DNA from 3 places in the Listeria sp. Marseille-Q6474 genome. Region 1 is predicted to be linked to each of the others. Evidence: predicted binding sites of a transcription regulator. Region 1 holds the regulator's gene; each other region holds the start of a gene.
What was found. The regulator Rex, encoded in region 1, represses fermentation and respiration genes when NADH is low (regulators of the CRP and FNR family bind a similar motif). The targets are predictions, from matches to a motif close to TTGTGAAATATTTCACAA.
Positions count from the first base shown of each region.

Region 2: OC533_RS06650 (flavocytochrome c) is a predicted target of Rex. The motif match lies at 2,686-2,703, and genes of this name have one in related genera.
Region 3: qoxA (cytochrome aa3 quinol oxidase subunit II) is a predicted target of Rex. The motif match lies at 2,207-2,224, and genes of this name have one in related genera.

Region 1 is NZ_CAMPPS010000002.1:352,212-357,812, forward strand. It holds gene OC533_RS12560 (ABC-F family ATP-binding cassette domain-containing protein) at 1-1,623, opposite strand, end outside; gene OC533_RS12565 (redox-sensing transcriptional repressor Rex) at 1,934-2,581, shown strand; partial or broken gene OC533_RS12570 (DUF4305 domain-containing protein) at 2,608-2,812, opposite strand; gene OC533_RS12575 (CPBP family intramembrane glutamic endopeptidase) at 2,814-3,500, opposite strand; gene groES (co-chaperone GroES) at 3,733-4,017, shown strand; gene groL (chaperonin GroEL) at 4,050-5,601, shown strand, end outside.
Region 2 is NZ_CAMPPS010000001.1:1,311,622-1,317,222, forward strand. It holds gene OC533_RS06645 (oxidoreductase) at 1-952, opposite strand, end outside; gene OC533_RS06650 (flavocytochrome c) at 1,118-2,638, opposite strand; gene OC533_RS06655 (class I adenylate-forming enzyme family protein) at 2,877-4,403, shown strand; gene OC533_RS06660 (InlB B-repeat-containing protein) at 4,445-5,601, opposite strand, start outside.
Region 3 is NZ_CAMPPS010000001.1:1,672,859-1,678,459, forward strand. It holds gene qoxB (cytochrome aa3 quinol oxidase subunit I) at 1-844, opposite strand, end outside; gene qoxA (cytochrome aa3 quinol oxidase subunit II) at 862-1,968, opposite strand; gene OC533_RS08370 (phosphomevalonate kinase) at 2,311-3,381, opposite strand; gene mvaD (diphosphomevalonate decarboxylase) at 3,371-4,342, opposite strand; gene mvk (mevalonate kinase) at 4,299-5,267, opposite strand; gene speG (spermidine N1-acetyltransferase) at 5,409-5,601, opposite strand, start outside.

The DNA.
Region 1 (5,601 bases):
TTTTGCTTCGGCGATTTTTTCCTGATAATAATCATAATCGCCAAGGAAAACGGTCGCTTTTTCTGGAGCTAGTTCTACTACTTTTGAAGCGATGCGATTAATAAAGTAACGGTCATGAGAAACAAATAGAATCGTTCCTTCAAAATCGATCAAAGCAGCTTCTAAAACTTCTTTACTTTCAATGTCTAAATGGTTGGTAGGTTCATCGAGAATTAGCACGTTGGCTTCAAGTAAAGTAAGTTTTGCAAGAGCGAGTCTAGCTTTTTCACCACCACTAAGGGATTGAACGTTTTTTAGGACGTCATCATCTGAAAATAAGAAATTACCCAGTGTTGTTCGAACGTTCACTTCATTTAATTCTGGATAATCATCCCAAAGTTCCATCAAAACAGTTTTGTTGGATGTTAGTTTAGCTTGTTCTTGGTCATAGTAACCGATTTTGACACCTGCTCCAAAATGAAATTCACCGCTAAGAGCTGGAATATCACGAATAAGTGTTTTAAGAAGGGTAGATTTACCGATTCCGTTTGGACCAACGAGCGCTAGACTATCTTGACGTTTCATTTCGAATGTTAGATTGGAAGCGATGCGCTTGTCTTTGGCGTAACCAATACTTAATTCATCTACCATTAAAACATCTTTACCAGTTTGCTTTTCAAATTGGAAGCCAAAATGAGCCGATTTTTCGTCGCCTTGAGGTCGAGCGAGTACATCCATTTTTTCTAATTGTTTTCTTCTGCTCTGAGCTCGCTTAGTTGTAGAAGCGCGAACGATATTTCTAGCGACAAAATCTTCTAGCTTGGAAATTTGTTTTTGTTGTTTATCGAATTCTTTCCACATTTGTTCAAGTTTAGCTTGTTTTTGACTAACAAATGAACTGTAATTTCCTTTGTAGTGATCAATTCTTGTGCGGCTAATTTCGTATACTTGGTTAACGACTTTATCTAGGAAATAGCGGTCATGAGAAACGATAAGTAAAGAACCATGATAGTTTTGCAAATATGTTTCTAACCATGCTAGTGTTTCAATGTCTAAATGGTTTGTCGGTTCATCGAGAACAAGAATATCCTGTTTCGCGAGTAATAACTTAGCCAGTGCAAGCCTTGTTTTTTGCCCACCACTGAGTGAGGCGATTTCTACTTCATAATCTTCTGGATAAAAGCGTAAACCGTTTAAAACGGAACGGATTTCTGCTTCATACGTATACCCACCAACTTCTTTAAAAGTATGTTGCAAAGTATCGTAATCGGTCATCAATGCTTGATATTTTTCCGGATTATTATAAAGCTCAGGTTCCCCAAGACGAAGCTCCATTTTGCGTAAATCTGCTTCCATTTTTCTAAGTGAATTAAAAACACTTAACATTTCATCCCAAATTGTTTTCGTGGATTCAAGGCCAGTATTTTGAGCCAAATAGCCAATTTCGACACTTTTAGGTTTAGAAATTGTTCCGCCGTCATAACTCATTTTTCCAGCGATAATTTTAAGTAAAGTAGATTTACCAGCGCCATTTCGGCCAACTAAGGCAATTCGGTCGCCTGTTTTTACTTCTAATTTAATATTATCTAAAATAACTTCTGCACCGAAGAATTTAGAAATTTGCTGAACTTGTAATAATATCATAATCTCTCTCCTCGAACGTTCTCCTTACTAGTTTATCTTAAAAGCCAAGTAATCGCAATGAGAGAAGAAGGGCTTCACGTATAAGGTAGATTGTGAAAACACTCGCATTATTTGTGATTTTAGCGTAGAATGGAAAAGAAGGAAAACACTAGATATTTTGCGGGACAAACTATTGCTTGAAAATCATGAGCAAAAAGTTTGTGCATTCCTTGTGAAATGTTTATAGTATATAAGCAAGCATGTGAAAGGAAGTACAGTTCACAAAAGCTTCAACTTCAGAAAAAATTTAAAAGAAGAAGGGACAGAAGGCATGATGGAGGAAACAACAAAAATTCCACAAGCGACAGCAAAACGCTTACCATTATATCATCGTTACTTGAAATACCTAGATGAATCAGGTAAGGAACGAGTATCATCTGCGGAATTAAGTGAAGCGGTGAAAGTTGATTCAGCGACTATTCGACGTGATTTTTCGTACTTTGGCGCATTAGGTAAGAAAGGATACGGGTATAACGTTTCTTACATACTCGACTTTTTCAGCAAAACACTTAGTCAGGACAAACAGACAAATGTTGCACTAATCGGTGTAGGTAACCTAGGTACAGCATTATTACATTATAATTTCATGAAAAACAATAATATCAAAATCGTTGCTGCATTTGATGTAGACCCAGCGAAAGTTGGTAGTGTTCAACAAGACATTCCAATTTATCACTTAAATGATATGGAAGAAATTGTTCGTGAAAATGGTGTGGAAGTAGTTATTCTGACAGTTCCAGCTGACGAAGCGCAAGTAACTGTAGATCGTTTAATTGAAGCAGATGTTAAAGGTATTCTAAACTTTACGCCAGCTCGTATTAGCGTTCCAAAACAAGTTCGTGTGCACCATATCGATCTTACAACGGAATTACAAACGTTAATCTATTTCCTGGAAAACTATCCAGCGAAAACAGAATAAAAAAACCTGTAGAAGGTAAGCAACACTTACTTTCTACAGGTTTTTTTTACGTCTTTTAAGCCCAGTGATAATAAGGCCAATACCAATACCAAAATCAATTAACATCATGAGTATAAGTATATAGGCAACAAGATCATAACCATATTCAGCCACTCGAACAATAACGAAATAGACAAATACAAGACCAAGCGCAAAATAAAGAAAACTTTGCTTTATTAATGAATTTTTCATATTATCCTCCAATGATTCCAAGACTCACGAGCAAAACAATGGTATTCATTAAAATATGTGCGCCCATCGAAACAGCAATTCGTTTCGTTTTCGTATAAAGAAAACAAAGAATTAATCCGATGACAAAATAAGTAAGTAAAAAGGAAATATCCCCGTGAAGTAGCCCAAAGAAGAGCGAACTAATAACTGCCGCCACATGAATGTTCATCACATTACTCAGCCCACCAAAAACCACTTTTCTAAAAACAAGCTCTTCTAAAATTGGCCCGAGAACTGAAATGAAAATCAAGAAAATAGGCGCCGATCTAGTTAAATCAACAAGTAATTCTGTGTTTGCCGATTCACCAATATTCCCAGAAATTAGCGTTAGAATAATGCTACAAATAAATTGTGCTACGTATAACCCAATCACTCCACCAATAATCCACACAATACTCAGAAATGGCGCAGTTTTTTCACCGAGTTCGATTTTATTTTCTTTTGGTTTTCTATAAAGCATTGGAATAATAATGGCGAGTGATAATAAATTAGAAAAAATCGACCATGTAATTACCCCATAAGTTTGAGCATCCGCTGTAGAAATCGTAGTCATACTAAGTAAAATATGTTGAACAATCGGAATTCCAATAGATGCAGAAAATAGTAATAATAAATAAACTAATACAATCGTAATATAACGTTTAGCCAAAAAATACGCATCCCTTCTAAAAACAAGCTCCAGCTAAATGCTTAAAAATAGCGGAAATAGCTCTTCTTATTGTACTAGTTATCACGCTTTACCGCAAATAAGAATTCTTTAATTTTTAAACGTTTTTGCTTGCAATTTTTATTTAGTTTGGTATCATAATAACTGTATTAGCACTCTAATGTGTCGAGTGCTAAAATGAAAAATGTAATTATATCAGAGGAGGTCATTTACATTGTTAAAACCATTAGGAGATCGTGTTGTAATTGAAGTACTTGAAGCAGAGGAAAAAACAGCGAGTGGGATTGTATTACCAGACTCTGCTAAAGAAAAACCGCAATCAGGGAAAATTGTTGCAGTCGGTTCAGGTCGTGTGCTAGATAACGGCACAAAAGAACCACTTGAAGTTGCAGAAGGTGACACGGTTATCTTCGCAAAATACTCTGGAACAGAAGTGACGTATGAAGGAACTGACTATCTGATTTTACGTGAAAGTGATATTTTAGCAATTACTAAATAATAAAAAAAGAAATAATCGGAGGGAAATATAAAATGGCAAAAGATATTAAATTTAGTGAAGATGCTCGTCGTGCCATGTTACGTGGTGTCGACCAACTAGCAAACGCAGTAAAAGTAACGCTTGGCCCAAAAGGTCGTAATGTTGTTTTAGAAAAAAAATTCGGTTCTCCGTTAATTACAAATGATGGTGTAACGATTGCAAAAGAAATCGAATTAGAAGACCCATTTGAAAACATGGGCGCAAAACTTGTATCTGAAGTTGCTTCTAAAACCAATGATGTTGCTGGGGACGGAACTACAACTGCTACCGTTTTAGCGCAAGCAATGATTCAAGAAGGCTTGAAAAACGTAACAGCTGGAGCAAATCCAGTAGGCGTACGTCGTGGTATCGAAAAAGCCGTAGCAACTGCTATTGAAGAATTAAAAGCTATCTCTAAACCAATTGAAAGCAAAGAGTCTATCGCTCAAGTTGCTGCCATTTCTTCTGGTGATGAAGAAGTTGGTAAATTAATCGCAGAAGCAATGGAACGTGTTGGTAACGATGGCGTTATTACTATTGAAGAATCCAAAGGCTTTGCAACAGAATTAGACGTAGTAGAAGGTATGCAATTTGACCGTGGCTACACTAGCCCTTACATGGTAACTGATTCTGACAAAATGGAAGCAGTCCTTGAAAAACCATACATTTTAATTACAGATAAAAAAATCAACAACATCCAAGAAATCTTACCAGTTTTAGAACAAGTTGTTCAACAAGGTCGTCCAATGCTAATTATCGCGGAAGATGTTGAAGGAGAAGCTCAAGCAACTCTAGTACTAAACAAACTTCGCGGAACATTTAACGTAGTTGCAGTGAAAGCTCCTGGTTTCGGTGACCGCCGTAAAGCAATGCTAGAAGATATTGCTGTTTTAACTGGTGGACAAGTAATCACAGAAGACCTAGGTTTAGAGCTGAAAACAGCAACAGTTGATCAACTTGGAACAGCTAACAAAGTAGTTGTAACAAAAGATGATACAACAATCGTAGAAGGAGCAGGCGATTCCACACAAATCAGCGCTCGCGTAAACCAAATCCGTGCGCAAATGGAAGAAACTACTTCTGAATTTGATAGAGAAAAATTACAAGAACGCTTAGCAAAACTTGCAGGTGGAGTAGCTGTTGTTAAAGTCGGCGCTGCAACTGAAACAGAGCTAAAAGAACGTAAATTACGTATTGAAGATGCCCTTAACTCTACTCGTGCAGCAGTAGAAGAAGGTATCGTAGCTGGTGGTGGTACTGCTCTTGTAAGTATTTACAATAAAGTAGCAGCACTTGAAGCAGAAGGTGACGTAGAAACAGGTATCAACATCGTGCTTCGTTCTCTAGAAGAACCAGTTCGTCAAATCGCACATAACGCTGGACTTGAAGGTTCCGTTATCGTAGAACGCTTGAAACACGAAGCAGTTGGCGTTGGTTTCAACGCAGCTAATGGCGAATGGGTAAACATGATTGACGCTGGTATTGTTGATCCAACAAAAGTTACTCGTTCCGCATTACAAAACGCTTCATCCGTTGCAGCACTTCTATTAACTACAGAAGCTGTTG
Region 2 (5,601 bases), on a different contig from region 1:
CTTGTTTAGGTTTTCCATTAATAATCGCTTCGTATAAATCATCGTACACGCGACCATAATCGCCAACTTCGGAAATAACTTTTTCCTCGTGCCAAACTCCTGCATCATCGACATACGTTAGCGTGCCGTAGTGTTCTGGTAAGTCAATCCCAAAGTCCGGATTACTTGGCATATAAAAGAGTTTTAAATGTTCTTCTTGGCGGTCTTTTGTTTCCTTTGTAAACATGCCTTTTTTGCCGTATAGGACAAAACTTGGACGGGCTTTTATGCGGAAGTAGCTTGATTTTACAGAAACTTTTGTTACGCCATAATATAAATCAAGGTCGAAATAATCGTTCATTCGTCCTTCGCCGAGCAGTTGGCGCACATCGTAGTGAATGTCGTCTGGTTTTCCGAAATAAGATAAAACTTGATCAATCGTGTGGCAGCCGTGACCATAAAGATAGCTATCGTAGAATTTAAATTCATGGACGGATTCTGGGATTTCTGGACGGAAATAGTCATAATGCATTTCTACTTCCAATAAATCACCTAATTTTCCGCTTTCAATCACTTTTTGTGCTGTGAGGAAATCGGAATCGAAACGACGATTTTGGTAGCATTGTACTAGTAAACCGCGTTCTTTAGCTAGTTCGAATATTTCTTTAGCTTCGTCGTAAGTCATCATAAATGGTTTTTCAACAAGTACGTTTTTGCCATTTTCCAAGACCATTTTTGCATATTCAAAATGAGAGCTTTGTGTAGTTGAAATGGTAATTAGCTTTATTTCAGGGTCTTTTAATAGCTCATCTAAATCTGTTGTATAATGTACCCCTTCGATTTTGTCCCATGTGGCTGTTTTGGGATTTCGATTATAAATCGTCTTCACTTCAATATTATCGCGCTCTAAAATAAACGGTAAATGGTATCTATTCGTGCTTTTCCCATTTCCGATAAAACCCATTTTCAACATATTATTTCCTCCTTATTAAAGCTTTAAAATTAGTATTAGCTCCTATCCATAGTACTACACTATCGCTTTACTTAGCCAATAAAAAAACTTGCTAAAACGTCTATTTTAAGCGTCTTAGCAAGTTTTTATTTTTAATTAATCACATAACTATTGGTTAAGAAATTTTTACTTCGCTTTTACAAATTCTGCTGATTTATCGCCAGCTTGACGTCCAAAAATAATGATTTCAGCGACAGAGTTCCCACCGATACGGTTTTCCCCGTGTAAGCCACCAGTTACTTCGCCTGCAGCAAATAGACCTGTGATTGGTTTACCGTCTTTATCTAAAACTTCTGTATTTGTATTGATTTTTACGCCACCCATTGTGTAATGAATTCCTGGGCCGATTTTGATTGCGTAGTATGGAGCTTTGGATAAATCATTATCCATTGCAGTTGTTCTACCAAATGCTTCGTCTTTTTTGTTTTTAACGCTTGCATTCCAAGTGTCTAATGTTTTCGTTAGTTCTTCTTTTGGAACATTGATTTTGCTAGCTAATTCATCAATTGTTTTACCTTCTTCAACAAAGCCCATTTCTTCGTATTGCGCGATAGCTTTTACGCGATCTTTTACGCCTGAATCGAATATTAGGTAAGCGGATTTTTCTGGTAATTTATTGATGGAAGCAGTTACGTTATCACGTGTATCTAGTTCGTTTCCAAAACGTTTACCTTCTTGAGAAACTAAAATCGCACCTTCACCGCGGACAGCTTCACCGATAAGGTAAGACTTATCTTGTTGAACTGTTGGGTGAACTTGGATTTGGTCCATATCTACTGTTGTCCCGCCAAGTTTTTCAATCATTTTAATACCGTCGCCAGTACTTCCTTCTTGGTTCGTTGTTACGTAGCCTTTTAAGTCTGGACGTTCTTTTTCAATCATATCTTTATTAGCACCGTAACCACCAGTTGTTACAACTACTGCGTTCGAGCTAATTGTTTTTTCGTCTTTATTGTTTAATTTTACTTTAACACCAGTTACTTTTCCGTCTTTTTGTGTAATTTCTTTTACATCTGCATTAACGAAGACTGGAATTTTTTGTTCTTGCACATTTTTTAGTAAACCGTCTACTAAGTATTTACCAACTGCTGAGCCATCTTCAGGACGGTGGGTACGTTTTTCGCTCATTCCGCCTGTGATAGTTAAGTTGTTTAATTTAATATCCATAGAGTCTAACCAATCAATTGCACTAGCGGAGTTATCTACGAAGAAACGAAGCATTGCTTTATCGTTTGTTCCGTGACCGCCTTTTAATGTTTCTTCATAAAACTTGTCATTGCTATCATTAATTCCTTGTTCTTTTTGGAATTTAGTTTCAGATGCATTCATACCAGAAGAGGCTTTCATTGTGTTTCCGCCTGCAAGTGGCATTTTTTCAAGAATTACTGGGTTCATCCCTTTAGATTTTGCTTCTAGTGCTGCTGACATTCCCGCGCCACCTGCACCAACGATAACAATATCGTATTTATCTTTTAATTCAGATGGGTCTGTATAACTTGTTTTCGACGCCCCTGATGTTACTTCTGTTTTTTCTTTTTCTTTCGTTTTCGCCGAGTCACTTTTACTTGTGTTGTTACTGCCACAACCTGCGATGATTAATGCAAGTGATAGTAGCATGATGAGAGTTGTAGCTAACCTTTTTTTCATTTTTTGTACCTCCACTTTTTTTAAAAATTTTCCTTCTGCCAAACAGTTTGTGATTATATTAACATATTATATCATTAATTGAGATTTCTTTATAGGGTATCTGTAGGATTTCTTGAATTAAGAAAACAAGCAATTTACAGATTTTTTTAAAATGACGAAAATGTTTTTAGTAACCACTCCTCATTATTTCGACAAAGTGATATAATAACAACATCAAATATTAAAGGAGCATCGCCATATGACGATAAAAAAGTATGAACCGCTTAATCTTTATACCAACTTCAAAAAATCTGCTGAACGCTATCCAGAAATGCCAATCCATTTTGATGAAGAACTTGTTACTTTTCCTGAATTAGGTCTTCACACCACTTACAAAAAATGCGAAGAAGCTATCATCCAAAAAGCAGCTCATCTACATAGATTTGGTGTGCGTAAAGAAGAAAAAGTAATCGTTTATAAATCTGCCAAATTTGATTCTTATATTTTAGCAGTTGCGATTTCTTATATTGGTGCTGTGCCAATTATGGTCTCGCCTCATCTTCCAGCATCCACAATTGATATTTTTGTTAATCGCCTTGATCAACCTTGGTTACTTTTTGACTCTGAGACTTCTGATAAAAGCCATCAGTTAAACAATTTGCCGGACTCAAGATTGATCAATGCTGAACAATTGTTCAAAGCGCCATTAGACGGCTATACTTGCGAGCAAGAGGAATTACCAAAAGATATGATTGCTTATATGACCCACACATCTGGAACAACTGGCGTGCCAAAATTAATTGCGCACTCCGCTAATTCGATGGGCTGGAGAACGAAATACCAAAGACGCATTCTTAATTTCATCAAACCGCGAGGACTAGTGGCTTTCCATATTTCACCTGTTCATTCTCGTTTTAATATTGGAGTTTCTTCCTTGATGTCACTTGGTTTCCCATTATTACCAATCGCAAATCCTTCTAAAACAAATATTGAAAAAGTACTACGCGAATATAAACCATACGTGCTTGAAACCCATCCAAACCATTTTGTACAATGGGCTTCCCTTGCTCGTGAAAAACCAGATGTTTTCCAAAGCATTAAATTTTATCATTCTACATTTGATGCGATTAACAAAGAAACAATGGCGGTTTTCCTTCGTACTTCTGAATATAAAAAACCAATTTTCTTACAAATTTATGGGCAAAGTGAATGTGGTCCAATGATTTTACGTGGCCATACACTGCAATCCATCGAAACGTTAAATGCTCGTGATATGGGAATTGGTGTCCCAGGTTTAACCGAGGTTCGGATTGTGGACCAAGACGGTAATCCAGTTGCACCCGGAGTTAGCGGTAATATCCAAATGCTGTCTAAAGGTCGCGCCCTTACTTATTACAAAGAAGAAGCTCGTTTTGAAGAAAATGTGTATGGACCTTGGTGGGACAGCGGTGACTACGGTATGAAAGATGAACAAGGCCGCTTATTCTTGCAAGATCGTCAAGTTGATTTAGTCGAAACGATTGATAGCACACTTGCGATTGAAGATAAACTGCTTGATACGCTTACTTTCCTCGATGAAGTCGTTATTATCCGCGGTGAAAACGGCAGCCCGCAACCAATTATCGCTGTTCATGATGATAAAGAAATGAACTGGGATGCATGGTGGGACGCAGTTTCTGATCTACCACATATGAATGAGCCAATTGTGATGAAATATGATGAAATTCCGCGCACTGCAACGATGAAAGTACAACGTTTGCAGATGGAACGAGAATTGAAAAAATAAGTTTCAAAAAAAGCAGCTGCGTCATGCAGCTGCTTTTTCATTTATTTTCTTCTAAGTGTAAGTAGTGCTAAACCCGTAAGAAATGTCCCAATAAAAATTGGAAAAAGTACACGGTGATCTCCTGTTGCTGGTAGTACGATGTGGTTGATAGTATCCGTATTAGTAGTTCCATCTGTACTATTTTCAGAGTTGCCTCCGCCTTCATCGCTTCCTCCCCCAGGAGCTGCATCTTTACTAAACTGGGCATACAAGGTTATGTCTTTTGCTGGCATTTGATTGTTTGTGAAATCCCATTTTGTTCCGCCAGTTTTGGCATCATACCAACCTGTAAATGTATAACCATCCTTAGTTGGTGCTGGTGGCTCTTCTAGTAAACCTTGATAATCTACCGTTTGAGTAGAAATAACGCCATCTACATCAAAAGTTGCGGTATAACTATTAATACTAAACTGGGCATATAAGGTTATATCTTTCGCTGGCATTTGATTGTTTGTGAAGTCCCATTTTGTTCCACCAGTTTTGGCATCATACCAACCTTTAAATGTATAACCCTCTTTAGTTGGCGCTGGGGGCTCTTCCAGTAAGCCTTGATAGTCTACAGTTTGAGTAGAAATGACGCCATCTACATCAAAAGTCGCGGTATAACTATTAATACTAAACTGGGCATACAAGGTTATATCATTTGCTGGCATCGTATCGGCTGTAAAATCCCATTTTGTTCCACCTGTTTCAGCATCATACCACCCGTTAAAAGTATAACCCTCTTTGACTGGTGTTGGTGGTTCTTGTAATAGCGTCCCTGTTTCGACATTTTCCGTTGTTTCTTGCCCTTCAATATTGAAAGTCGCTTTAAAATATTGCACTAATGGTTGTTCTACAGTCCCACTGAAATTACCAGTTGCATTCCCAACCGTATCACGTTCAATAAAAGTATAGCTGACTTTTGGAATATAAGTAGGTAAATTCCACGTAACTGATCCATTCGCATACACACCGCTATCGCTAATCGTATCTGGATCAATCGTTTGTTCCGCAATGTTTTTTATTAAATTAGGAATAGTTATGGTGCTTTCGAAACTTATTGGTTCGTTTACGATTAATTGATTGGTCATTTGAATAATTGTTAGCTTTGTTAAACTGTTTAAAGGTCTAATATTGCTAATTTTATTTTGACTTATATCGAGCCAATCTAAATTTA
Region 3 (5,601 bases), on a different contig from region 1:
TATATACTTCCGGATGCCCCCAAACCCAGAACAAGTTGGCCCACATCATTGGGAGCCCGCCATTCGTGAGTGTGAAGAATGCTGTCCCAAACAGTCGGTCAAATGACATCAAAGCAAGTGCCACTGTTAAAACTGGGAAAGCGAAAATAATAATCAAACTTGTAATTAATGAAGACCAAGTAAACATTGGCATTTTCATTAACGTCATACCTTTTGTACGCATTCTTAAAATCGTAACGAAAAAGTTAATCCCCGTCATCAGCGTACCAATACCAGCGATTTGAACGCCTAGAAGATAGAAGTTAATTCCATATCCCGCGCTAAAATCTGTCGCAAGTGGCGCATAGTTTGTCCAACCAGCATCTGGTGAACCACCAATTACGAATGATAAGTTAAATAGCATCGCTCCCATAAAGAACGTCCAAAAACTTAAGTTGTTTAAAAACGGAAATGCAACATCACGCGCACCAATTTGAAGTGGTACTGCGATGTTCATCAGTCCGATGATAAACGGCATCGCCATAAATAAAATCATAATTGTTCCGTGCGTAGAAAATACTTCATTGTAATGCTGTGCGTCTAAAAATTTCATATCCGGTAAAGCGAGCTGGGTACGCATCATTAGCGCATCCACACCACCACGGAAAAACATTAAGACAGCAGCAAGCAAGTACATAATACCTATTTTTTTATGATCAACGGAAGAAATCCACTCTTTCATGAGCCACTTCCATTTTTTTGTATAAGTTAGTAACGCAACAACACCAATACTTACAAGTACGATAGAAATCTGCGCACCTAAAATCATTGGGTCGCCAGTTACGATAAACTCATTCCATTTCATGCCTTATGTCCCCCCTTTTAGTTCCCTGCGTCATCCGATTCTTTTTTATTGAATTCATTTGTTTGGATGTCATCTTCCATTTTCTTCATTTCATCTTCGCGGTGTTTATCCTCATGGTAACCTTCGCCGTTTTTAATAATTTGTGGCTTCATATCATGACGCTCAAATTGCGGATTAGTTACTGTCACAGGACGAACCGGAAGCATTGGTTTATCAGAAATGGTTGATTTTGTGTTCGGATTATGTGGATTTGTCATTTCATAACCAAAACGTTTGTAGGCATAGAAAACATACTCTGGATCAGCTGCTACATCAACAAATGCTAAATGCGTACCAGAATAAGTTTTTTTCTTGGAGCTTCCAGGAATTAAAAGACGGTCATATGTGTCTTGCGTAATAACTGGCGAGTTCGCTTTTGTTTCTTTTGCCCATTTTTTGAAATCTTTTTCAGATTGAGCTACTACGTCAAAGCGTTGATCCGCAAAACCTTCACCATTGAAGTTTGCATTACGGCCTTTATACGTACCAACCTCATCTGCTTGTAAATATAAATTCATCGTCATTCCAGACATCGCATATTTTTGTCCACCTAATTGTGGTACCCAAAAACTTGTCATCGTATCTGCTGAAGTTAATTTAAACAGAACAGGACGGTCGGTTGGAATATTTACATAGTTGACCGTTTCAATTGACTCATCTGGATAACTAAAAATCCATTTCCAGTCTGCACTTGTTGCGTAAATAACAATTGGATCTTTATGCGAAGTCACTTTTGGTGCTTCTTCCCCTGCATAAATTGTTTTTACAGTCGGAATAGCCAGAGCAATAACGATAGCAACTGGAATTAATGTCCAAAAAATTTCCAGTTTTCTACTACCATGCATATCTGGCTCATAGTTTGAAATGTCTTTCCGTTCGCGGTATTTAACCAACATAATCGTAAACAATACAAAAATCGTCAAAACAATAACCAGCATAAATATAATCGAATAAATAATTAAGTCCGACTGACCTTTTGCAACTGGTCCTTTTGGATTAAGTACCGTCAAGTCACCACAACCACTTATAAGGCCGGTAACCCCAAGTAGTGCCGTAAGTAGCAAAGATTTAAGTACCTTTGACACCCGAATCCCCTCTTTTCCTTTTGATGTTTTCTAATGTGTATTTTTGCGCAAAAATACCATTACCGGAGTGCTGAAAGAAGCTTTTTAGAACTCCTATGTAACTGAAAAAATGCTTTACTATTTGATTCTTTTAAAAAGCTCACAAACTTTTTTCTGAACTGATTAGCATTTTTAGAATCACTATGTTCATACTCTAACTCATTATATCTGATTTAATACCTTAGTTCAAAAACCTGATATATTAAATATTTCACAAACTTTTATTCTGTTCACTATTCCCTAGATTGTGAAATTTGAAACAAAAAAGCAACAAACTATTTATTTTAGTTTGCTGCTTAAAATTTATTCAGTAATTTGAACTCTCCCTGTATGGAAAGGTAAATGTTTAATACCAAGCTTTTCCCACTCATTGACAAGTTTTTCGGCTAGTTCTTTCGTTTTCGAGAAAGCTATTCCGCAGTCGCCGCCACCAGAGCCAGAAGATTTGCCTGCGCCGCCCATATTTTCAGCTGAGTCCGCGAGTTCTTTTAGCAAGCTTGTTTCAATATTTACGCCAGCTTTTGTTCCAAGTTCTTGAAGAATGCGACGATTTTCTTTAATAGATGAATAAAGCAATTCCTCGTCTTTCGTATGGAAAGCTTGAATTATTTGCTTCATAATCTCATTATTTCTAGTTAAAAAATGTTGATAATTCTTGCTATCTTCTTGCTTAAATGCATGAATTTGCGAAACTAGTTTTCCGGTACTTACCGGTGTGCCCGTCCAACCTACAGAAAAAGTCGGTACTGGTTCTTCTAATGTTTCGATTTGAAGCATTGGCCACGGCTCTTTCATAAACCATTCGAGTGATTTATAAGCTAAACGATGCTTCACCCATTCCTGATCAAAGGTCGTATAAGCAATCCAGCCACCATACATACAAGAAGCAATATCACCACAAGAACCATTACCTTGCACAACTAAATGTGAAAGGGCAGCTAGTTTGAATTTTTTAAGCATTGATATTTCTGGATAAAATTTCGTCATTAACGCGTTGATTACAGCAACCGTTGCCGCTGCGCTTGAACCGAGTCCATACTTTGCGCCAGATTGGTCGATTAGTTCTGTTTCAATGACCATCTTCACAGGAGTTAGTTCTATACCTTCTGATTTTAGGAAAGTTGTCGCGATATTAATTGCTTCAGCTGTAAATGTCCAATGTTCCCCGTCTGGTTTAAGTTCTCCGCCAATTGGCCATGAAACTGGATTTTCATAATGTGGAATCCATAATTCATTGCGTTCACTATCTTCAAGAGTTAGCGTTATATAACGATTAACTGCAGTTAGAATGGCTGTGTGACCGGATTCTACCACCGCATACTCACCAGCAACATATAATTTTCCAGGTATTTTAACTTGTAGTTTATTTTTCATCTGATATAACACTCGCTTCCTTACCAGCGTGGCAAATTAGAACGTTTTTAGCCAAACCTGACAACTTCTCTGCTACAATATTTTCATTTTGACGCTCACAAATAACTTTAACATTTGGACCAGCATCCATTGTGAAATAGGCTGGTATGCCGTTTTCACGCAATTCTCTAACAGCATCCATTATTTCTAGCGACAAAGGTTGAAAATAAGTAAAAGGAGGCTCTGCACCAAGCGTTGTCGCATGCATTTTCATGCCATTTCGTTCTGTGATTTCGCCAACTTTGATGAAATCTTCCTCCAAAATAGCTTGTTTCATTTCTTCCAAGTCTGTTTCAGCAGCAGAAACCCATTTTTCGAAAAACGGAGATGTTTCAACAGTTAGGCGCATTCCATCCCGACTAGAAACTTTCTTTTCTTTATCAGAAACGACTGCGACTACAAGAGACATTTTGTCACATAATTTATTGGTAAAAGGTACGGCAAATGAATCACTACCATCCGCGAGCTCACCTTTTTCCCAAATGACAAAATCGCCGAAAACGGAACGAGAAGCAGAACCAGACCCGAAACGAGCCAGTCTGGAAATGTATTCTTTTGTGTCTTTTCTGCCAGCAGCGCTAGATCCAGCAAGTGCAAGAGCTGCAAATGCAGAAGCCGATGAAGCAAGCCCGGCCGCAGTTGGAACGTGATTTTCGGAAGTAATTTTTGCTTTTGCTGAAATACCGAATTCTTCACGCATTTTATCTATAAAACGAGCTACTTTAGCATCCGTTTTTTGTTCATTATTTAGAATAAATGTATCCTGGGCTAAGTTTTCGTCCCATTCTACCGTTGTTTTTGTATAAAATTTATCTACCGTGAAGGATAAACTACTGTTTGCAGGTAGAATCAAGTGTTCATCGCGTTTTCCCCAGTATTTAATTAGCGCCACATTCGTGTGTGCGATGGCTGTCGCTCTCATAACTACCTTCTCCAATCGTAAAAATCCATTCTTGTGCAGCTCCAGCATTATGAAGCGCCGTCGTTATTTGTTTAGCGATTTCTTGATTTTTTGCTACAGCGATAATACATCCGCCTCTACCGCCACCTGTAAGTTTCGCCCCGTCCGCGCCATTACTTCTAGCTACTTTAATTAATTTCTCTAAACTGCTATCACTAACTGTCAAAGTTTCCAAATAAGATTGAGCTTTATTCATTGCAGCACCTATCTTCACAGTGTCAGCATCGCCTTCTAAATGCAACTTTATTTCCCGGGAAATATCACCGAGTTGGTGGATTATTTTCCCTATTTCAGCTTGATTTTCTTTGTATAAAATTTGCACATCTTTTACTGCATCTCTGGTTTCACTTGGAACGCCAGTATCTGCTACTACAAAAGTAATTTTTTTAGGAAAATGCATAATTTCTAGTTTTCGATCTCGCTCATACCATACGGGCTTTTCACTCACGACTGTAATCGCATCAACTCCACTAGCATTTCCGTGGGCAATTTTTTCTGCTGCATTTACAATTGCTAATAGTTTTTTAGAGTCTAATTCTTGATTGAAATATTTATATAAGCCACGCGCAATACTTGTTGCTACTGCAGCACTTGAACCTAATCCTCGGCCAATCGGAACGCCTGAAGTTACATGAATAGATACATTTTCACCATTACCAATTTCATTTAAAACATCTACTACTAATGCTTTGATTCCTGCTAAGAAATCAGGCATATTTTCTAAATCACCTGTAAAAAATGCCGAAGAAAATTTGGTTTTTGTAGAAGTTTCTACATTTGTCGTTACTATTGCTTGTGTAAATGGGACTGAAATCGCCGGTTCTCCGTATACAACTGCATGTTCTCCGCATAATATCATTTTAGCTGTCCCAATGCCTGTAGCCAATGCACGCCAATCCTTTCTCCATCAAAATAATACAAACTTTAATACTTCATGATACCATAATTTTTTCACTAAAACCTTATTATAGAACTTTTTTTGACCCAAAACAATGACTGGCGCAACTTTTCCCACGCCAATCACCTTTTAAATATCCATTTCTTGATATTGATGTTGAAAAATACACATCCGAATTGCATCGTGGTATGTTCCATCAACAAAAAATTCATCAATTAGCTCGCCTTCACGAATAAAACCAACTTTTTCATAGACATGAATTGCTTTTTCATTTACTTTATCAACTACTAAATATAGTTTATGCAGGTTTAGTACGTGAAAA